DNA from 3 places in the Pseudocitrobacter sp. 2023LY-00077 genome. Region 1 is predicted to be linked to each of the others. Evidence: predicted binding sites of a transcription regulator. Region 1 holds the regulator's gene; each other region holds the start of a gene.
What was found. The regulator LexA, encoded in region 1, represses DNA repair genes until DNA is damaged. The targets are predictions, from matches to a motif close to TNCTGTATGTACATACAGNA.
Positions count from the first base shown of each region.

Region 2: a site for LexA is predicted at 2,020-2,039, ahead of dinG (ATP-dependent DNA helicase DinG). Genes of this name have one in related genera too.
Region 3: a site for LexA is predicted at 2,445-2,464, ahead of metR (HTH-type transcriptional regulator MetR). Genes of this name have one in related genera too.

Region 1 is NZ_JBSPEI010000013.1:112,427-119,752, reverse strand. Features, by position in the region: gene malM (maltose operon protein MalM) at 1-102, shown strand, start outside; gene ubiC (chorismate lyase) at 291-785, shown strand; gene ubiA (4-hydroxybenzoate octaprenyltransferase) at 798-1,670, shown strand; gene plsB (glycerol-3-phosphate 1-O-acyltransferase PlsB) at 1,772-4,213, opposite strand; gene ACWWFX_RS17345 (diacylglycerol kinase) at 4,344-4,712, shown strand; gene lexA (transcriptional repressor LexA) at 4,822-5,430, shown strand; gene dinF (MATE family efflux transporter DinF) at 5,499-6,827, shown strand; gene ACWWFX_RS17330 (CsbD family protein) at 6,965-7,174, shown strand; gene zur (zinc uptake transcriptional repressor Zur) at 7,252-7,326, opposite strand, start outside.
Region 2 is NZ_JBSPEI010000009.1:226,491-233,816, forward strand. Features, by position in the region: gene dinG (ATP-dependent DNA helicase DinG) at 1-2,005, opposite strand, end outside; gene rhlE (ATP-dependent RNA helicase RhlE) at 2,155-3,546, opposite strand; gene cecR (transcriptional regulator CecR) at 3,807-4,484, shown strand; gene hlyD (secretion protein HlyD) at 4,481-5,473, shown strand; gene ACWWFX_RS13825 (ATP-binding cassette domain-containing protein) at 5,466-7,205, shown strand; gene ACWWFX_RS13830 (ABC transporter permease) at 7,195-7,326, shown strand, end outside.
Region 3 is NZ_JBSPEI010000022.1:19,837-27,162, forward strand. Features, by position in the region: gene ACWWFX_RS21970 (dienelactone hydrolase family protein) at 1-73, shown strand, start outside; gene metE (5-methyltetrahydropteroyltriglutamate--homocysteine S-methyltransferase) at 117-2,378, opposite strand; gene metR (HTH-type transcriptional regulator MetR) at 2,496-3,449, shown strand; gene bioP (biotin transporter) at 3,337-4,236, opposite strand; gene yigL (sugar/pyridoxal phosphate phosphatase YigL) at 4,322-5,122, opposite strand; gene pldB (lysophospholipase L2) at 5,164-6,156, opposite strand; gene rhtB (homoserine/homoserine lactone efflux protein) at 6,267-6,887, shown strand; gene ACWWFX_RS22005 (Rpn family recombination-promoting nuclease/putative transposase) at 7,045-7,326, shown strand, end outside.

The sequences.
Region 1 (7,326 bases):
GGTGATGTGGATAAAGCGTTGAAACTGCTGGATGAAGCTGAGCGCCTCGGCTCCACCTCTGCGAGATCCACCTTTATCAGCTCTGTAAAAGGCAAGGGGTAATCATATCCCCACAGCGCTGATGTTTAGGCTATGCCTTTCGGTGCGCCCCCTGGGGCGCACTTTTTTTCTGTTGTGCGCCATGCTGTTGCATAACTGTTGCGTCGATGATCGTATTTAGCCATTACTGCACTCCCGCCCGCCCCATTCTGCGATACAATAGCCGCACAATATGTACTGGAGAGTCAGGCATGACGCATCCCGCACTGACGCAACTGCGTGCGCTGAACTATTTTGACGCAATCCCCTCGCTCGACGCTGAACAACTCGACTGGCTGCTGCTGGAAGATTCCATGACCAAACGTTTCGAACAATATGGTGTGGTCAGCGTCACACTGATTGACGAAGGGTTTGTCACCCGCGATGCTATAGCGGAAGAGTTACCGTTGTTGTCCGACGAGCAACGCTACTGGCTACGAGAAATATTGCTGTGTGTGGACGGCGAACCCTGGCTTGCCGGGCGCACTGTGGTACCCGAATCGACGCTGAGCGGCCCGGAACTGGCGCTGCAACAGCTTGGCAAGACGCCGCTGGGTCGTTACCTGTTTACGTCTTCCATGCTCACGCGTGATTTTATTGAGATAGGTTGCCATGCAGACCTCTGGGGGCGTCGTTCCCGCCTTCGGTTGAGTGGGAAACCGCTGCTTCTGACCGAGCTGTTTCTGCCTGCATCGCCGTTGTACTAAGAGGAAGAGAAAATGGAGAGGAGTCTGACGCAGAATAAGCTGCTGGCCTTTCATCGCCTGATGCGCACCGACAAGCCGATTGGTGCGCTGCTGCTGCTGTGGCCGACCTTATGGGCGTTATGGGTTGCCGCGCCCGGCGTACCGCCGCTGTGGATTCTGGCGGTATTTGTCGCGGGCGTCTGGCTGATGCGTGCCGCCGGTTGTGTGGTGAATGACTATGCTGACCGCAAATTTGATGGTCATGTAAAACGCACCGCCAATCGCCCGTTACCGAGCGGTGCGGTGACGGAAAAAGAGGCTCGAACCCTGTTTGCCGTGCTGGTGCTGCTGTCGTTCCTGCTGGTGCTGACGCTCAACACCATGACTATTCTGCTTTCGGTCGCCGGGCTGGCGCTGGCGTGGGTTTATCCGTTTATGAAGCGCTATACCCATCTGCCGCAGGTGGTGCTGGGCGCGGCGTTCGGCTGGTCGATCCCCATGGCTTTTGCCGCCGTCAGTGAATCGCTGCCGTTGAGCTGCTGGTTGATGCTGCTGGCGAATATCCTGTGGGCGGTGGCGTACGACACGCAGTATGCGATGGTTGACCGCGACGATGACGTGAAAATCGGCGTGAAATCGACGGCGATTCTGTTTGGTCAGTATGACCGCTTAATTATCGGCATTTTGCAGGTGGGCGTGCTGGCATTAATGGCGGCGATTGGTTATCTGAACGGACTTAACTGGGAATTCTACTGGTCCATCTTGATTGCGGGCGCGCTGTTTGCGTACCAGCAGAAGCTGATCCAACACCGCGAACGCGCAGCCTGTTTCCAGGCGTTTATGAACAATAACTACGTTGGGCTGGTGTTGTTCATTGGTCTGGCGATGAGTTACTGGCACTTCTAAAAATGAAAAAGCCGGATTTTATCCGGCTTTTTTATGGCGGGGGCGCTGCGCTTGCCCGCCCTACAAGCACCGTACCCGTAGGCCTGATAAGCGAAGCGCCATCAGGCGTCTTTCGGCGCCGGTTCTTCGTCCTGCGTCACACTCTCAATCGTCAAACGCACGTCCGGGGTGATGAGGTTCGCCATCATCTGGTAAACCTTCATCGTTTCTTCCGGCTCGGCGTCGCCGCTGTCGCTGATATAGCCTTCATCACGCAGTGTCAGCACCAGCGATGAGAACACCGCTTTATCAAAGAACTCCGGCGAGTTAATACCGTGCAGCACCGACAGACGTTGCGCCACGGTACGGCTCTCTTTCTCCAGCGTACTACGGTTCATCGATGGGTTGGCGCTCAGCAGCCAGAACGTAATGGCATACCGTTGCAGCGTTTCACGCGCACCGGCGGCCAGCAGTTGCAGGGTGCGGGAGTGGGACGGATTAATATGCAGCTCATCGCCCTGACGGGTGATCAGCGCCTGGCGTTCCATCTCGTCAACCAGCGTATCAATCACTGACGCCAGCTCTGCTTTTTCCCAGCGCAGGAACAGCTCGGCCTTCAGCATCGGGTAGATCACCTCAACCATATTCTGCACATCCGCGCGCGAAACATGGCGATGCTGGGTCATGATGGTTGCCAGCAGCGACGGCATGATCAGCATATGGGCGATGTTGTTGCGGTAGTAAGTCATCAGCACCGCCTGCTCGCGCGGCAGAATGATGATATCGCCGATAGTGTCTTTCTCGACTTCGAACTTGTTCATCTGCAGCGCGTGGTCGATAAGCTCGCTGGCCGTCACGTTTGGCGTGGTGGCATCCGGCGAATACGGCGCATTGCGCAGCAGCGACAGGTAACAGTCTAACTGTTGAGTTAACTGCTCGCGGGTCAGAGAACGCTGACGAGACGCCAGCAGCGCGGTACAGCACAGGTTCATGGCGTTCGCCGCACCTGCGTTGTTAATGCGCACCATCAGTTCGGCGGCGATACCGTTCACCGTTGGCGTCAGCCAGGCCGGACGAATGGCTTCGATAGGATCGATAGATTCGCGCCACTCCGGTACGTGATGGTTCAGGTAGTTCATCAGCGGAATCGGCTCGCCGAAGTTCACATAGCCCTGGCCCAGGTTGCGCAGCTTGCTCAAGCCCTTGAGCATCTGCGGCAGGCTCTCTTTCTCTTTGGTCGCACCGCGCAGCTCTTTCGCGTACGTGCCCACTTCCATCACGTGCTCGTAACCGATGTAAATCGGCACCAGTGTGATAGGACGCGTACCGCCGCGCAGCATCGCCTGAATGGTCATCGACAGGGTGCCGGTTTTCGGGTCCAGCAAGCGGCCAGTACGGGAACGCCCGCCTTCCACAAAGTATTCAACGGAATAACCCCGGCTGAACAGCTCGCCGAGATATTCGCGGAACACGGTGGAGTAGAGTTTGTTGCCCTTAAAGGTACGGCGAATAAAAAACGCGCCCAGGCGACGGAAAATCGGGCCGGCTGGCCAGAAATTCAGGTTGATACCGGCAGCAATGTGCGGCGGCACCAGCCCCTGGTGATAGAGCACGTAGGAGAGCAGCAGGTAGTCCATATGGCTACGGTGGCACGGCACATACACAATCTCGTGGCCGTCGTGCGCCAGCTGGCGAACGCGCTCGGCGTTGTGCACGTTGATACCCTGATAGAGACGGTTCCAGGTGAAGCCGAGAATGCGGTCCGTCAGGCGAATCATCTCGTAGGAGAAGTTGGCGGCAATCTCTTCCATCAGCGCGATGGCGTTTTGCTGCGCTTTTTCATGAGAGATTTTTTTGCTGCGCGCTTCATCTTCAACGGCTTTGGCAATCGCACGGGAGGCGAGCAGCTTGTTGAAGAGATCCTGACGCGCTGGCAGACGCGGGCCGACTGCGGCCAGACGCTGGCGAGCGAAGTGCATACGCGCCACGCGCGCCAGTTTTTGCGCGATAATTTTATCGGTACCGTGTTCATCGGCCATGCGGCGCAACGAGACGGACGGCGAGAAACGCACAAAGCTGTCGCGGCCGAGCCAGGAGACGGCGAAGAATTTCTGGATGCCGTTCAGCATGCGCAGCGGCGGGTTCACCTCGCCTTTCTCACGCCCTGGACGACGACCAAACATCACCGACACCGGCACCATCTGCACGTCCAGATTCGGATTGCTGCGATGCAGATCGAGATAGTCGTGGAACAGCTTGATAGACTCTTCTTTCGGCGTGTAATAGGTGAACACGCGCGGGCCGCCATGGATAAACACATAGCGGGGCAGTAAGGTGCCGTCGATCTCCAGCGGCTCAAGCGGGTCTGGGAGATCGTGCGCCAGGCACTGGGCGCGCAAGGTCAGTAAGTCGGCCTTAGAGTTATAAGGCAGGACGTACATGATCGGGCGCGACGTATCGAGCCCCAATTCCTGGGCAGGCTCTGCCGGAATAGACTTGCTTTTTACCAGTATGCTTAATGGTAAATTCAGTAATTTGTAGTAAATTCGTGGCCAACCGGACATAAACGATGTAAAGCCTCTGGTTAATCATGCAAATGCGCGGCAAGAATATCAGAAAGTCAGCAGGATTTCTGTTCTACCGCCGATAACAGCTACTGTCATTGATGCGTATAACGCTAAAAGGTTCTATTTGATGGCCAATAATACCACTGGACTCACCCGAATTATCAAAGCGGCTGGTTATTCCTGGAAAGGTTTTCGCGCGGCGTGGGTAAACGAAGCCGCGTTCCGCCAGGAAGGGGTCGCCTCGGTTGTGGCCATTATCATCGCTTGCTGGCTGGACGTTGACGCCATTACCCGCGTCTTGCTGATAAGCTCCGTCCTTCTGGTGATGATAGTGGAAATTCTCAATAGTGCGCTGGAAGCGGTAGTTGACCGCATTGGTTCTGAATATCACGAACTCTCCGGGCGGGCGAAAGATATGGGTTCTGCGGCGGTATTGCTGGCGATTTTCGTCGCGGTGATGACCTGGGGCGTGCTGCTGTGGTCGCATTTCCACTGAGGCTCGCATAATCTGCGAAAACTCCTGTATTTTGTGTGTTTTGCGGTTCCAAAATAGCCGTTAACTGTATATACTCACAGCATAACTGTATATACACCCAGGGGGCGGAATGAAAGCGTTAACGACCAGGCAGCAAGAGGTGTTTGATCTCATCCGGGATCACATCAGCCAAACGGGCATGCCGCCAACGCGTGCGGAAATTGCTCAGCGCCTGGGGTTCCGTTCCCCGAATGCGGCGGAAGAGCATCTGAAAGCACTGGCGCGTAAAGGCGTCATTGAAATTGTTTCTGGCGCCTCGCGCGGCATTCGTCTGCTGGTGGAAGAAGAAACCGGCCTGCCGCTGATTGGCCGCGTTGCCGCCGGTGAGCCGCTGCTGGCACAGCAGCACATTGAAGGTCACTATCAGGTCGATCCTTCACTGTTCAAACCAAACGCTGACTTCCTGCTGCGGGTTAGCGGCATGTCGATGAAAGATATCGGCATTATGGACGGCGACCTGCTCGCGGTGCACAAAACCCAGGACGTGCGTAACGGTCAGGTGGTTGTTGCGCGTATCGACGAAGAAGTGACGGTAAAACGCCTGAAAAAACAGGGCAACGTCGTTGAACTGTTGCCGGAAAACAGCGAGTTTTCCCCGATTGTCGTCGATCTTAGCCGTCAGAACTTCTCCATTGAAGGGCTGGCCGTTGGCGTGATCCGCAACGGCGAATGGCTGTAATCCTCTCCCGATAACAACGGCGCATCATGCGCCGTTGTTCGTTCTCTTTTCTGTTCAGGTTCCTAACCATGTCGCTCTTCACGGCTGCCGACAAGGCATTATGGCGTCTCGCCCTCCCCATGATTTTCTCCAATATCACGGTTCCCTTACTGGGGCTGGTGGATACGGCGGTGATTGGTCATCTGGATAGCGCGGTCTATCTCGGCGGCGTGGCGATTGGCGCAACGGCAACCAGCTTCCTGTTTATGCTGCTGCTCTTTTTACGTATGAGTACCACCGGCTTAACTGCGCAGGCCTTCGGCGCGAAAGATCCCCTTCGGCTTGCCCGTGCGCTGGTGCAACCGCTGCTGCTGGCGCTGGGGGCAGGGTTACTTATCGTACTGTTCAAAGGTCCGCTGATTAATCTGGCACTCACCGTTGTCGGCGGCAGCGATACGGTGCTGGAGCAGGCGCGGCGCTTCCTTGAAATTCGCTGGTTAAGCGCGCCCGCCTCGCTGGCCAACCTGGTGTTGCTGGGCTGGTTGCTCGGCGTTCAGTACGCGCGTGCACCGGTAATTTTGCTGATCGTCGGCAACGTCCTGAACATCGTTCTCGATCTGTGGCTGGTGATGGGCCTGCATATGAACGTGCAGGGGGCGGCGCTGGCGACGGTGATTGCCGAATATGCCACGATGTTCATTGGCCTGCTGATGGCGCGTAAGGTGCTGGTGCTACGCGGTATTACATCTGAAATGCTGAAGACGGCCTGGCGCGGAAATATGCGCAGCCTGCTGGCGCTCAATCGCGACATTATGCTGCGCTCGTTACTGCTTCAGCTCTGCTTTGGCGCATTAACCGTATTTGGCGCGCGGCTGGGCAGCGATGTGGTGGCGGTCAATGCGGTACTGATGACCATGCTCACCTTCACCGCCTACGCGCTGGATGGCTTTGCCTATGCCGTGGAAGCGCACTCCGGGCAGGCTTATGGCGCGCGTGATGATAGCCAGTTACAGCAGGTCTGGCGCGCGGCCTGCCGACAGGCAGGCATTGTGGCGCTGGCGTTTGCGCTGGTGTACGCCCTGGCAGGCAGGCATATCGTGGCAATGTTGACGTCACTGCCGTCGTTGCAGCAGCTTGCCGATCGCTATGTGCTCTGGCAGGCAGTCTTGCCGGTAATCGGTGTCTGGTGTTATCTGCTGGATGGCATGTTTATTGGTGCGACACGGGGTGCGGAAATGCGTAACAGTATGGCCGTGGCTGCCGCCGGGTTCGCCTTAACGCTGCTGACGGTGCCGGTATTAGGCAACCATGGTTTATGGCTGGCACTGGCGGTATTCCTTGCGCTGCGTGGCCTGTCGCTGGCGGTTATCTGGCGTCGTCACTGGCAAAAAGGCACCTGGTTTTCGCCGCAGACATAACGGCGTGGATGGTTAAAGATTCTGAATAGTGAATCGTCGGCGATATCCTCATCTACACTTATTATCACGTTCAGCAGAAATGAACGCCGAAGGACGAAGTGATATCTCATCCATGATCGAATGATAAGGAGCTGATGATGAACAAAGACGAACTCAGCGGTAACTGGAAACAGTTCAAAGGTAAAGCGAAAGAGAAATGGGGCAAACTGACCGACGATGACATGACCGTTATCGAAGGTAAACGCGATCAGCTGGTCGGTAAAATCCAGGAACGTTATGGATATGCCAAAGATCAGGCTGAGAAAGAAGTCAGCGATTGGGAAACCCGTAACGATTACCGTTGGTAATCTCGCTGATGCGTAACGCTTAACTCCCCTCAATAAGCGTTTCTACCCGCTGGTACAAGGATGTGCCAACCCTCGAATTACCGTGCCTTTTTCTTGATCTGAATCGTGTGGTCGTGGTGGCAATGTTCTTGTGAACTGCATGCCTCTACTTC
Region 2 (7,326 bases), on a different contig from region 1:
TCACCACTTCGCCCCAGCAGCCGTGGCTACGAATGAGTCGCCCCACCTGCTGAATCAGGTTAAACGACGCGCTGGGCAGGCTTTGCACTTCAAACGGATAACGGTTCAGGCTTTTCAGCCATTCGCCTTCGGTAATGACCACCGGGCTATCGATGGGCGGGAAGGCGATTTTATGAATATGCACCTGGCTTAGCAGCTCACCTTTTAAATCGAGCCCTTCTGCAAATGATTGTAGCCCGACCAGCACGCTGCGCTCGCCATTTTCGACGCGTTTACGATGGTGCTCCACCAGCCGATAACGCGGTTGGTCGCCCTGCACCAACAGCAAAAGGCGCAAATCGGTCACGTGCTCCAGAAAACGTTGCATCGCGCGGTTGCTGGCGAACAGCACCAGCATGCCTTTATGTTTTTTACTTTCCAGCTCCTGGCGGAAATAGGCCGCCATTTCCGCAATGTGCAGCTCTTCATTTTCCATCAACGGCTCGTAGCGCATTTTCGGAATCACGATTTTGCCCTGCTCAACGTGGTTGAACGGCGAGTCGAGCGCCACGAAGCGGTCGCCCGCTTTCTCTTTCAGCCCGCTCATCTCCTGCAAACGCGAGAAACTGTTGAGAGACCGCAGCGTCGCAGAGGTGACCACAATGTGCGGCACGCTGCGCCACAGCAGGCGTTCCAGCTGATCGCTGACGCGGATACCCACGCAGTTAAACCACAGATGCATCTGACCATCACGCGTGTCGCGCGTCGCCCACTTAGAGACCGGTGCGCCGGAGGCCTGCGCCAGCGACGCCAGACGCCAGAGCTTACTTTGCGCCTCAAACATGCCCAGTGCACGGTTCATTTGCAGGATAACGCGATGCAAACGCACGATATCGTGCGAACCAGTTTTCTCGCTGAGATCGTTTAAAAACAGTTCCGCCAGCCCACGCAGCATCTCGGTGAGTTTTGCCAGCCGCTGGACAATTTCCATGATCTCCTCCGGTAGCTCGCCCATCGCAAAGCGGTGTTCCGCTTCCTGGGTCGCCGGAAGATATAAATTCAGAATGTTATTGAGTGAGGCAATCAGCTCGTAAAGTTCTTCACAGTGAGCAGTCAAACGCTCCGGGATAGCCAGCGGCGGCGTGGTTTTCGGGCGAAACTGCTCCATGCAGGTCGCCACCAGCTTGACGAAAAGATCGAGTTGCAGGCGATACCAGGGCGCGGTAATTTCCGCGCTCATCTCCAGCGCATCGCGTGCGACATCCGGCAGATGATGGCCTTCATCCAGCACCAGCAACAGATTTTTTGGCTCCGGCAGCACCGCTTCGCTTTCCATCGCCGCCATGACCAGCGCATGGTTTGCCACCACCACTTCCGCTTCCTGGATCTCGCGCCGCGCGACGAAGAACGGGCACTCGCGATAATAGAGGCAGTTGCGGTTAAGGCAGCTTGCTTTATCGGTGCTCAGACGTCGCCACAAATCATCGTTAATCGCGATATCCGTGTGATCGCGCAGGCCGTCCCATTTATAGCTGTCGAGGTCGGCCTTCAGTTTCGCGCAACGCTTCTGCTCTTCCTGATTGTTCGGCGTAAGGTCGTCATCCAGAAACGCGAGCAGATCCTGCTGATTGGGCTCGGTACTCGCCAACCCGTTGAGGTTACGCGGGCAAACGTAGCGCCCGCGCCCAAAGGCGGCGGTAAACTTAAGGTCGGGGATAATTTTGCGCAGTAGCGGGAGATCTTTACTGTAGATCTGATCCTGCAACGCGATGTTGGCGGTACTGACCACCAGCGTTTTTTGCTCTTCCCTGGCAATGGCAATGCCGGGTATGAGATAAGAAAGGGTCTTCCCGACGCCGGTCGGCGCTTCGATAGCCAGATGCCGCCCCTCTTCCCCGGCGAGCGTTTTTGCCACGTCAGCAATCATCTGCCGCTGCGGCGCGCGGGGAATAAAGTCCGGGATCTGTTCCTGAAGCGCCTTATACCAGGCGGCGATTTGCGCTTTCAGCGCAGCGGTCAATGCCATGAGAAAACCTGAAATACTGTATAAACAGCCACTATTGTGGCACTTTCTTACGCGGGCGGCAAAAAATAAAGCCTGGCTTGCGGCCAGGCTTCAGAAATTGGCTTCAAGGCAGAGGCGCTACGCTCATCCACCCTGCAAGGCGTGAATCGTTATTGCGCAGCAGACGGTTTACGCGGGCGACGGCGACGCTGCTGTTCGCCTGCCGGTTTGGCATCGCCAATGCGGCGAGACTGTTTCGGTTTAGCGTCAGATTTCGGCGCGCCACCTTCGCTGCGGCGTGGCTGTTGCTGACCACGGCCCTGGCTTTGGCCCTGCCCTTGCGGACGACCACCTTGCCCACGACCGCCGCCGTTGCCGCCGCGCTGCTGGCGGCCGTTCTGGATTGGTTCCGCTTTGATGGACGGATCTGGTTCGTAGCCCGGCAGTGCAATACGCGGGATCTCTTTTTTCAGCAGTTTTTCGATATCACGCAGCAGTTTGTGTTCATCAACACAAACCAGCGACAGCGCTTCACCGGTTGCCGCCGCACGGCCGGTACGGCCAATACGGTGCACGTAATCTTCCGGTACGTTTGGCAGCTCGTAGTTAACTACGTGCGGCAGTTCTTCGATGTCCAGGCCACGCGCGGCGATGTCGGTTGCCACCAGCACGCGGATATCGCCGGATTTAAAATCAGCCAGCGCACGGGTACGCGCGCCCTGCGATTTATTACCGTGAATAGCCGCACTGCGAATGCCATCTTTATTCAGCTGTTCTGCCAGGTGGTTTGCGCCGTGTTTGGTACGGGTAAAGACCAGCACCTGACGCCAGTCGCCCTGGCCAATCATCTGTGACAGCAATTCCCGTTTGCGTTTCTTATCAACGAAATGCACGTGCTGCGTCACCTGCTCGGAGGCAGTGTTGCGGCGCGCAACTTCGATTTCCAGCGGGTTATGCAGCAGCTTTTCTGCCAGCGCTTTAATGTCGTCGGAGAACGTCGCAGAGAACAGCAGGTTCTGACGCTTGGCCGGCAGTTTTGCCAGCACGCGTCGGATATCGTGGATAAAGCCCATGTCGAGCATACGGTCCGCTTCATCCAGCACCAGAATTTCGATGCCGTCGAGTTTCACGGCGTTTTGATGTTCGAGGTCCAGCAGACGTCCCGGCGTTGCCACCAGCACATCGACGCCACCGCGCAGCTTCATCATCTGCGGATTGATGCTCACGCCGCCAAATACCACCAGCGAACGAATGTTCAGATACTGGCTGTATTCACGCACGTTTTCGCCAATTTGCGCAGCGAGTTCACGGGTTGGCGTGAGGATCAGCGCGCGCACCGGGCGACGGCCCTTTGCATGCGGCTGAGTGGTAATCAGATGCTGCAACAGCGGCAGCGTAAAGCCTGCTGTTTTACCGGTGCCGGTTTGGGCGCTGGCCATCAGGTCACGGCCCTGTAATACCGCAGGAATTGCTTGCTGCTGAATGGGGGTGGGTTCGCGATAGCCAAGCTCAACAATGGCACGCAAAATTTCAGGGCTAAGCCCCAGGGAATCAAAAGACATAATTACTCCACACCCACCCCGACCGCATGCGGTGTAGTTTTCGAGGGGATTACAAACCAGATAATGACAAAAACCACAATGTCATGAAGGGCCGGAGTGTAGCAGCTTTTGTGACCTGGCGCATAAAATATCTCGCCAGCCAGGTGGCCTGCGAGGCGGTGAATATTCTGTGTTTTCGCCGTTTTTTGCGTATGTGACTGGACAAGCTCAAAATTCGGACATAATGTTAATCAATCGATTGATTAATTTTCTGTGACGCGATGAATACGACTCCCATCACTACCAAAGGCGAACAGGCCAAAAGCCAGCTCATCGCCGCCGCACTCGCTCAGTTTGGCGAGTATGGGCTGCATGCCACCACCCGCGATATCGCGGCGCAGGCCGGGCAGAACATTGCGGCGATAACCTACTACTTCGGCTCAAAGGACGACTTATACCTCGCCTGTGCCCAGTGGATTGCTGATTTTATCGGCGAGAACTTCCGCCCGCACGTGCAGGCCGCCGAGGCGCTTTTCGCCCAGCCGGAGCCCGATAAAGCTGCCATTCATGAACTGATTTTGCGTGCCTGCAAGAACATGATTCTGCTGCTGACCCAGGACGATACGGTCAACCTTAGTAAGTTTATTTCACGTGAACAGTTCTCGCCCACCGCCGCCTATCAACATATCCACGATCGGGTGATTGCGCCGATGCATACGCATCTTACGCATCTGATTGCCGCCTATACCGGGCGCGATCCGCACGACACGCAAACCATCCTGCACACGCACGCCCTGCTCGGTGAAATCCTCGCGTTCCGTCTGGGACGCGAGACCATTTTACTGCGCGCCGGATGGGCCCGTTTTGATGACGAGAAAGCGGAACAGATTTTCCAGGTGGTGAGCTGCCACATCGATTTCATTTTGCAGGGACTAACGCAAAGGAGCCTGAAACAATGAAGAAACCGGTCATTATTGCACTGGTGCTGGTGCTAATTGTTACCGCCATTGGCGGAACCTGGTGGTATCAGAGCCGCCAGGACAACGGGCTGACGCTCTACGGCAACGTGGATATTCGCACCGTCAATATGAGTTTCCGCGTCGGTGGCCGTTTACAGTCATTAACCGTGGATGAAGGCGATGCCATTAAAGCCGGGCAAACGCTGGGACAGCTCGATAAAGCGCCCTATGAAAATGCGCTAATGCAGGCGAAAGCCAATGTCTCAACCGCCCAGGCACAATATGACCTGATGATGGCGGGCTATCGGGCAGAAGAGATTGCCCAGGCCGCCGCCGCGGTTAAACAAGCGCAGGCCGCCTATGACTACGCGCAGAACTTTTACGCGCGCCAACAGGGGCTGTGGAAAAGCCGCACGATTTCCGCCAACGATCTGGAAAATGCGCGTTCATCGCGTGATCAGGCGCTGGCAACGCTGAAATCGGCGCAGGATAAACTGAGCCAGTACCGCGCCGGGAATCGTCCGCAGGAAATTGCCCAGGCGAAAGCCAATCTTGAACAGGCGCAGGCGCAGCTGGCGCAATCGACGCTCGACTTGCACGACACCACCCTGGTGGCACCGTCGGACGGCACGTTGCTTACCCGCGCGGTAGAACCCGGCAGCATGCTCAATGCGGGCAGCACCGCCCTCACCCTTTCGCTGACGCGCCCGGTGTGGGTTCGCGCTTATGTTGACGAAAAGAATCTGAATCAGGCCCAGCCGGGACGAGAAATTTTACTCTATACCGATGGTCGTCCGGATAAGCCGTATCACGGCAAAATCGGTTTCGTTTCGCCCACCGCAGAATTTACGCCGAAAACCGTTGAGACACCGGATCTGCGTACCGACCTGGTTTATCGCCTGCGCATTATCGTGACCGATGCCGACGATACTCTACGTCAGGGTATGCCTGTCACCCTTAAATTCAGCGATGAGTCGCGCCATGAGTGAAGAGATCATCCAGCTCGACGGGCTGGTGAAACGCTTCGCCGGTATGGATAAACCCGCCGTCGCGCCGCTGAACTGTACCATCCACTCAGGTTATGTTACCGGGCTGGTGGGGCCGGACGGCGCGGGGAAAACCACCCTGATGCGTATGCTGGCGGGCCTGCTGAAGCCCGACGAAGGAACGGCTTCTGTTCTGGGGCTCGATCCTATCGAAAACGACAGCGAGCTGCACAGCATGCTGGGCTACATGCCGCAAAAATTTGGCCTGTACGAAGATTTAACGGTGATGGAGAACCTCAATCTTTATGCCGACCTGCGCAGCGTTACCGGTGACGCGCGACAGAAAACCTTCGCGCGTCTGCTGGAGTTCACCGCGCTGGGGCCGTTTACCGGGCGGCTGGCAGGGAAACTCTCCGGCGGGATGAAGCAAAAACTGGGGCTCGCCTGTACGCTGGTGGGCGAACCGAAAGTGTTGTTGCTCGATGAACCGGGCGTGGGCGTTGACCCCATCTCGCGCCGCGAACTGTGGCAGATGGTGCACGAACTGGCGGGTGACGGAATGCTGATTTTGTGGAGCACCTCCTACCTCGACGAAGCCGAGCAATGCCGCGACGTGCTGCTGATGAACGAAGGCGAATTGCTCTATCAGGGCGAACCGACGGCGCTCACCAAAACCATGGCCGGACGCAGTTTCCTGATGAGCAGCCCGGCGGAAAACAACCGCCGTCTGTTACAGCGCGCGCTGAAATTACCCCAGGTGAGCGATGGAATGATTCAGGGGCGCTCGGTGCGGGTGATCCTCAAAAAAGAGGCCACCGCCGACGATATTCGCCACGCACCGGAAATGCCAGAAATCGAGATTAACGAAACCACGCCGCGCTTTGAGGATGCCTTTATCGACCTGCTGGGCGGTGCGGGAACCTCGGAATCGCCGCTGGGCGCCATTCTACATACGGTTGAGGGTTCGCCGGAAGAGACGGTGATTGAGGCCAAACAGCTCACCAAAAAATTCGGCGACTTTGCCGCCACCGACCACGTGGATTTTGCCGTTAAACGTGGGGAAATTTTTGGCCTGCTCGGCCCTAACGGTGCGGGGAAATCGACCACCTTTAAGATGATGTGCGGCCTGCTGGTACCCACATCGGGCAAAGCACTGGTACTGGATATGGACCTGAAAGTCAGCTCTGGTAAAGCGCGTCAGCATTTAGGTTATATGGCGCAAAAATTCTCGCTCTACGGCAACCTGACCGTGGAACAGAACCTGCGCTTTTTCTCCGGCGTCTATGGCCTGCGCGGGCGAGCGCAGAATGACAAAATCGCCCGCATGAGCGAAGCCTTCGGCCTGAAAAGCATCGCCAGCCATGCGACCGACTCTCTGCCCCTTGGCTTTAAGCAGCGTCTGGCGCTTGCCTGCTCGCTGATGCACGAACCGGATATTCTGTTCCTCGATGAACCCACCTCCGGCGTTGACCCCATTACCCGCCGCGAATTCTGGTTGCACATCAACAGCATGGTGGAAAAAGGTGTGACCGTGATGGTGACGACGCACTTTATGGATGAAGCCGAGTATTGCGACCGAATTGGCCTGGTGTATCGCGGCAAACTGATTGCCAGCGGCACTCCGGATGACCTGAAAGCGCAGGCCGCCGACGATGAACAACGCGACCCGACCATGGAGCAGGCCTTTATCACCTTAATCCACAACTGGGATAAGGAGCACGCCGATGCGCAATAGCACCCTTTCCTGGCGACGCGTACGCGCGCTGTGCGTGAAGGAAACGCGACAAATTATCCGCGACCCCAGCAGTTGGCTGATTGCGGTAGTCATTCCGTTGCTGCTGCTGTTTATCTTTGGC
Region 3 (7,326 bases), on a different contig from region 1:
TCATGAAGAATCGGCGAAAGATGGCTGGCAGCGCATGCTGGAGTGGTTTAAGCAGTATGGTGGGAAAAAATAAGGATTTTGCCCGGTAATGCGTTCGCTTACCGGGCCAGTACACTTTACCCCTTACGCAAATTCTGCGCCGCCTGCACCATGTTCGCCAGCGCCGCGCGGGTCTCTGGCCAGCCGCGGGTTTTCAGGCCACAGTCCGGGTTGACCCACAGGCGTTCCGCCGGGATGCGCTGTTCGGCTTTCTTCAGCAGCGCTTCAATCCACTCCACGCTCGGCACGTTCGGTGAATGAATGTCATACACGCCAGGCCCGATTTCGTTCGGGTAATCAAACTCTTCAAATGATTCCAGCAACTCCATATCGGAACGCGAGGTTTCGATAGTGATGACGTCTGCATCCAGCGCCGCAATCGAATCCATGATGTCGTTGAACTCGCAGTAACACATATGCGTGTGGATTTGCGTGTCATCTTTCGCCACGGCGGCGTTGATACGGAAGGCTTCCACGCCCCACTGGAGATACGCGTCCCAGTCGCTGCGGCGCAGCGGTAAGCCTTCGCGCAGTGCCGGTTCGTCAATCTGGATGATGCCAATTCCAGCGGCTTCCAGGTCCGCCACTTCATCACGCAGCGCCAGCGCAATCTGTTTGGCGATGGTTTCACGGCTCACGTCTTCACGCGGGAAGGACCAGCAGAGAATCGTCACCGGCCCCGTGAGCATCCCTTTCACTGGCTTGTCGGTCAGCGACTGCGCGTATTTCGCCCACTCCACGGTGATCGGAGCCGGGCGGCTGACGTCACCAATAACAATCGGCGGTTTCACACAGCGGGAACCGTAGCTCTGCACCCAGCCGTTTTGCGTAAAGACAAAACCGTCCAGATGTTCGCCAAAGTATTCCACCATGTCATTACGCTCAGCTTCGCCGTGGACCAGCACATCAAGCCCTAAACGTTCCTGCTCCACAATGGCCTGTTTAATCTGTTCCGCAATGCCCGTGCGGTAGTTGTTGGCATCAAGATTACCCTTTTTGAAATCCAGGCGCAGGGTGCGAATTTCCGTGGTTTGCGGGAAGGAACCAATCGTGGTGGTCGGCCAGGCAGGCAGGTTAAAACGCGCGCGCTGGGCTTGCGCCCGCACGTCATAAGCATTTGCACGCTGGCTATCCTGCGTGGTAATGGCCGCCAGACGTTTTGCTACCGCCGCATTATGAACGCGGGTTGAGTGACGACGCGCCTGAATCGGGGCGCTCCACGCTGCCAGCGCAGACGTATCACCGCTATTGAGCGCATCGCGCAACAGCGCCAGTTCTTCACATTTTTGCAGAGCGAAGGCAAACCAGCTTTTCACCTCCGCATCCAGACGCGTCTCCACGCTCAGATCGATTGGGCTGTGCAGCAATGAGCAGGACGATGCCACCCATAGCGAGCGTTTGCCGACGATTTCGCGAATTTGTGCATATTTTTCCGTAAGATCGGCGCGCCAGACGTTACGTCCGTTAATCAACCCGGCGGAGAGTAGCCAGTCGGCAGGCAAGCGCTTATGCAGTTCGGCAACATCATCTTTGCCATGAACCAGGTCAACATGCAGGCCCTGGATCGGCAGAGCAGTAAGGGTATCCAGGTTAGGTGTGACGCCTTCAAAGTAAGTCGTCAGCAGCAATTTCACCTGCCCCTGAAGAGCGTCATAGGCGGATTGATAAGCTTCCCGCCACGCCTGCGGCAGTTCCAGCACCAGCGCCGGTTCATCAATCTGTACCCACTCAATACCGCGTTTTGCCAGCGCACTCAGCACATGCTGATAAACCGGCAGAATGTCTTTGAGCAGGTTCAGACGGTCAAATGCCTCGCCTTTGACCTTACCCAACCACAGATAGGTCACCGGCCCCAGCAGAACGGGCTTCACCTGGTGGCCCAACGCCAGCGCTTCATCCACTTCCTCCAGCAGCTGTGTCCAGGTCAGTTTGAACTGCTGGCCTTTCACGAACTCCGGCACCATGTAGTGATAGTTGGTATTAAACCATTTGGTCATTTCCGCTGCCGCCGCTGGTTCGCCGGTGGGGGCACGCCCACGGCCAATACGGAACAGGGTGTCGATATCCACCGATCCATCGCTGTTCTGATGACGAGCCGGAACGTTGCCCAGCATCAGGCTGGTCGTCAGAACATGGTCGTACCAGGCAAAATCGCCCACCGGCAGCAGGTCGATACCGGCCTGTTTTTGCTGCTCCCAGTGACGCGCGCGTAGTTCACGCCCAACTGACAACAGCGCTTCCTGAGTCGAGTTCCCCGCCCAGTAGCTTTCTTGCGCTTTTTTCAGCTCGCGGCGCAGGCCAACGCGAGGGAAACCGAGGGTGTGATTGAGAATTGTCATGGTATGCCCCTTATGGAATTTTCATGATTTAGACGTCCAGATGTTTACACATCCATAATTGGCGGTTACTGTATATTCCTCAAGCGCAAATTGTTCATGCCGAAGTGAAGGACTTTCATGATCGAAGTTAAACATCTGAAGACGCTACAAGCGTTGCGGAACTGCGGGTCGCTCGCCGCTGCGGCGGCCACGCTGCATCAGACCCAATCCGCCCTTTCCCACCAGTTCAGCGATCTGGAACAGCGCCTTGGCTTTCGGCTATTTGTACGTAAGAGCCAGCCGCTGCGCTTTACGCCGCAGGGCGAGATCCTGCTCCAGTTGGCAAACCAGGTGCTGCCGCAAATCAGTCAGGCGCTTCAGGCCTGCAACGAGCCGCAGCAAACGCGTCTGCGCATTGCCATTGAGTGTCATAGCTGCATTCAATGGCTGACGCCTGCACTGGAAAACTTCCATAAAAACTGGCCGCAGGTTGAGATGGATTTTAAATCCGGCGTCACGTTTGACCCACAACCCGCACTTCAGCAGGGCGAGCTGGATCTGGTCATGACCTCCGATATTCTGCCGCGCAGCGGGCTGCATTATTCGCCGATGTTTGATTATGAGGTGCGTCTGGTTATCGCGCCTGACCATCCACTGGCGGCAAAAACGCGCATTACGCCGGAAGATCTCGCCAGCGAAACGCTGCTAATTTATCCGGTGCAGCGCTCGCGCCTGGATATCTGGCGTCACTTCCTGCAGCCGGCGGGCATCAGCCCATCGCTGAAAAGCGTCGATAACACGTTATTGTTGATTCAGATGGTTGCCGCCCGCATGGGGATTGCCGCGCTGCCGCATTGGGTGGTAGAGAGTTTCGAACGCCAGGGTCTGGTGGTCACCAAAACCCTGGGTGAAGGCTTGTGGAGCCGACTGTACGCCGCCGTACGCGATGGCGAGCAGCGTCAGCCGGTCACGGAGGCGTTTATTCGTTCAGCGCGGAACCACGCGTGCGATCATCTTCCGTTCGTGAAGAGCGCGGAGCGACCCACTTTCGATGTACCCACAGCGACGCCAGGATCACCAGCGCGCCTGTGATGAATGTCGGCCAGTGCGGCTGTTGATGCCAGATAGCCAGGTTAACCAATAGCCCCGCCGGCACGTGCATATTGTTCATAATGCCCAGCGTTCCGGCATCCACCTGGGTCGCGCCGTAGTTCCACATGAAGTAACCAATCCCGGAAGCCACCACGCCAAGAAAGACCAGAATGCTCCATTGCAGCGTGGTCTCCGGCATCTTCTGGGTGTTGCCCAGCAGCGACCACGCCACAATCGCCACCAAAAACGCGCCAAGATAGAACCACGCAAAAGCGTTATGCTGCGGCATTGGGCGGGTTTCCATCAGACGTTTGTAACCCACCATGCCAATCGCAAAGGTGATATTGGAGAGTTGCACCAGCAGCAGGCCGGTCCAGAAATGGTCCGTCACCTGATCGTAACGGATAATCCCGGCGCCAATCACCGCCAGCAACGCGCTGAACGCATAGCCCCAGCGCAGGCGACGCTTGCTCATCAGGTCATAAATCAGGGTGATATAGAGCGGCGTCAACACGGTAAACAGCAACAGTTCGGACACCGTCAGGTAGAGATACGCGCGGAAGCTGAGCATATACATCACGCCAAGCTGCATCGCGCCCACCAGCATATACAAGCCGACCGTTTTCAGGCTGTTGCCACGGGTACGCAGAAACGGCAGAAATACGAGTGCAGCCAGACCAACGCGCACCAGTACGGCAAAATAGCTGTCAACGTGACCGGCAAGGTACTCACCGTAAAAGCTAAAAGAGAAGGCCCACAGAATAGTGGTGATAATGAGTAGCGCCACAATGAATGTCTCTCAGGAAGATGAACACGCATTGTAGCGAAGAGAACGGTTGACGACTGAGCAATAAATACTCAGTCGTCATTTTTTAATCAAGATAGAGCTTACGCAGGTAGTGCGGCACCGCGTCATCCGCGTTTGAGCCAATCACTTCCAGTTCCGGATGCAGATCTTTCAGACGCTGATGCGCCCCGGCCATGATGCAGCCTTTACCCGCCATCGACAGCATTTCGGCATCGTTCATCCCGTCGCCAAACGCGATACAGTCTTTCAGGCTATAACCCAGCTTTTTGGCAACCGCTTCCAACGCATGACCTTTGGAGACCCCGCCTGCCATCACTTCCAGACAGGTGAGCGTGGAGAAACTCACATTCACGCGATCGCCCCAGCGCGCGTTAATCGCCTGCTCCAGCGGCAGTAAGACTTCATGGTTACTGCTGGTGAAGAAGACTTTGCTGACGCCTTCCGGCTCCAGCAGGCCTGGCTCAAAAAGCTGATAGTTGAACACGGCCTCTTTGAAAAAACGCATCTCTTCCGGACGATGGCGGTTCATAAACCACTCGTCGTCGCGATAAACGTTGGTGATGATATCGGGGCTGCTGTGCATTACGCCAAAGAGATCGGCGGCAATATCGCGATCGAGATTGTGAGCAAACAGCAGATTGCCGTCAGTATCGTGCACGCGCGCGCCGTTAGAGGTGATCATATAGGCCTCAATCCCGAGATTATCGCGGATCTGCCCTACGTCGATATGATGACGCCCCGTCGCGAACACAAAATTAAGCCCTTTTTGGGTCAATAATTTCAGCGTCTCTTTCGCATACGGCGTTAAGCGGTGGTCGGGAGCGAGGAGCGTGCCATCTAAATCAGATGCAACAACCTGGTACATAAGAGAATTCTACCTTTAAGCCTGGCGGCATAAATGCCGGTTTAAGTGTGTCGATAGAAAAAATCGACGATAGCATTGAGTGCGACCGAGCGCATGGCGTCCTTTTCAAAAAGGATCTCATGGTACGCGCCCTGTATGACAAGCGGTTTACCCCCTTCACAGGGATGCCCCGCCATGGAGCGAAGTTCACAATAACGGTCATGCATGCGGTTATCCACCACACGCTCTTCTTCCGCCTGAATGATAAGCGTCGGTAGCGTATCGTGGGGCGCACCGGCGATGATTTGCTCACCGGCAATAATCCCCTCGCGAACCCAGTGATAGGTGGGACCGCCCACGCGCAGACGCGGCTCATCGGCATAAAAGCGCAGGTTACGCCGATAACGCTGACGGCTGTGCGTCAGAACGTTAAGGCTAAACGGCAGCGCTCGCCAGCGCCCGGTGCCAATGGCATACCCTTCCCGTAGACGCTGATGGCCCTCAGCCCAATCGAGAATATGACGGATCATCCATTCCGGCAGGCGCATGATAATACCGAACATCGGCGCACAAAGCGCGAGTGCGTCACACTGATGCGGATAACGCTGCAAAAAAAGCGTGGCAATCGCGCCGCCCATTGAGTGCGCGAGAATAAACCGCTTACGCCAATGACCGGGCGCGACCTCCTGTTCCCAGAATGCCGCCAGATCGTCAACGTAGTCGCTGAATTTTACCACATGACCGCGATGGGTATCCGACAGCATTCGGCCTGAACGCCCCTGCCCACGGTGGTCGATAATTAATACATCAAACCCACTGTGGAAGAGGTCGTAGGCCAGTTCGGCATACTTCACGTAGCTTTCGATACGGCCTGGGCAAATGACCACCACGCGATCGTGATGCGCAGAGCAAAAACGCACGAAGCGCACCGCAACGTTATCCACGCCGCGAAATTCCGCTTCTTCGCGCTGACGCCAGAAATCCGTCAGCGGCCCCATCGCAAACGCGGCAAACGCGTTTTCTCTTGTTTCCCAGTCCTTTTGCTGCTGAAACATCGGGCTTCCACCCCTGCTAACCGCTGAAAATCGTTTTTTTGTGAGGCCTGACACAACACTCATACAATAGCGTATTGTGGCATAAAAAACAGATAACCAGGGAGATTCTCATGACCTTTGAGTGGTGGTTCGCCTACCTGCTGACATCCATAATTCTCAGCCTTTCGCCGGGGTCCGGCGCGATCAATACCATGACCACATCCATCAGCCACGGCTATCGCGGCGCGGTCGCCTCCATCGCCGGGTTACAGACCGGGCTCGCGATTCATATCGTGCTGGTTGGCGTTGGCCTGGGGACGCTGTTCTCCCGTTCCGTGCTCGCTTTCGAAGTGCTGAAATGGGCGGGCGCAGCCTATCTTATCTGGCTCGGCATCCAGCAATGGCGCGCGGCGGGGGCAATTGACCTCAACACCCTCGCGCAATCGCAGTCACGCTCAAAACTCTATCGACGCGCGGTGTTTGTGAATCTGACCAACCCGAAAAGCATCGTCTTTTTGGCGGCGCTGTTCCCGCAGTTTATCGTGCCCCATCAACCGCAGGTGATGCAGTATGTGGTGCTCGGCATCACCACCATTGTGGTCGATATTATTGTGATGATTGGCTATGCCACCCTCGCCCAGCGAATCGCGAGCTGGATTAAAGGCCCACGCCAGATGAAGGCGCTGAACAAAGTCTTTGGTTCGTTGTTTATGCTGGTTGGCGCGCTGCTGGCATCGGCGAGGCATGCGTGAAATGGAAGCGTGCCCGCAAATTTTAGTGAACGGGAAAAGACGTTAACACCCGCATTCGAGAAAGCTCGGAACCTGCGCTGAAACTTTATTTTCGCGCTGTTACCGCGCTCATCTCAGTGCCAGAATGCCGCCAGATTTCACACATGGATGATGAAAAATGGCGGATGCAACCACTCCTCATGATGCAGTCTTTAAAGCATTCTTATCCCGGCCAGAAACGGCGCGCGACTTTATGGAAATTCACCTGCCCCCTGCGCTGGTAAACCTCTGCCGCCTCGACACGCTCCATCTGGAAGCCAGCAGTTTTGTAGAAGAGAATCTCCGCCAGTATTACAACGACGTGCTCTATTCGCTGGAAACCAGTAAGGGAAGCGGGTATGTGTATGTTCTGATTGAGCACCAAAGCTCACCAGATGAGAACATGGCCTTTCGTTTGCTG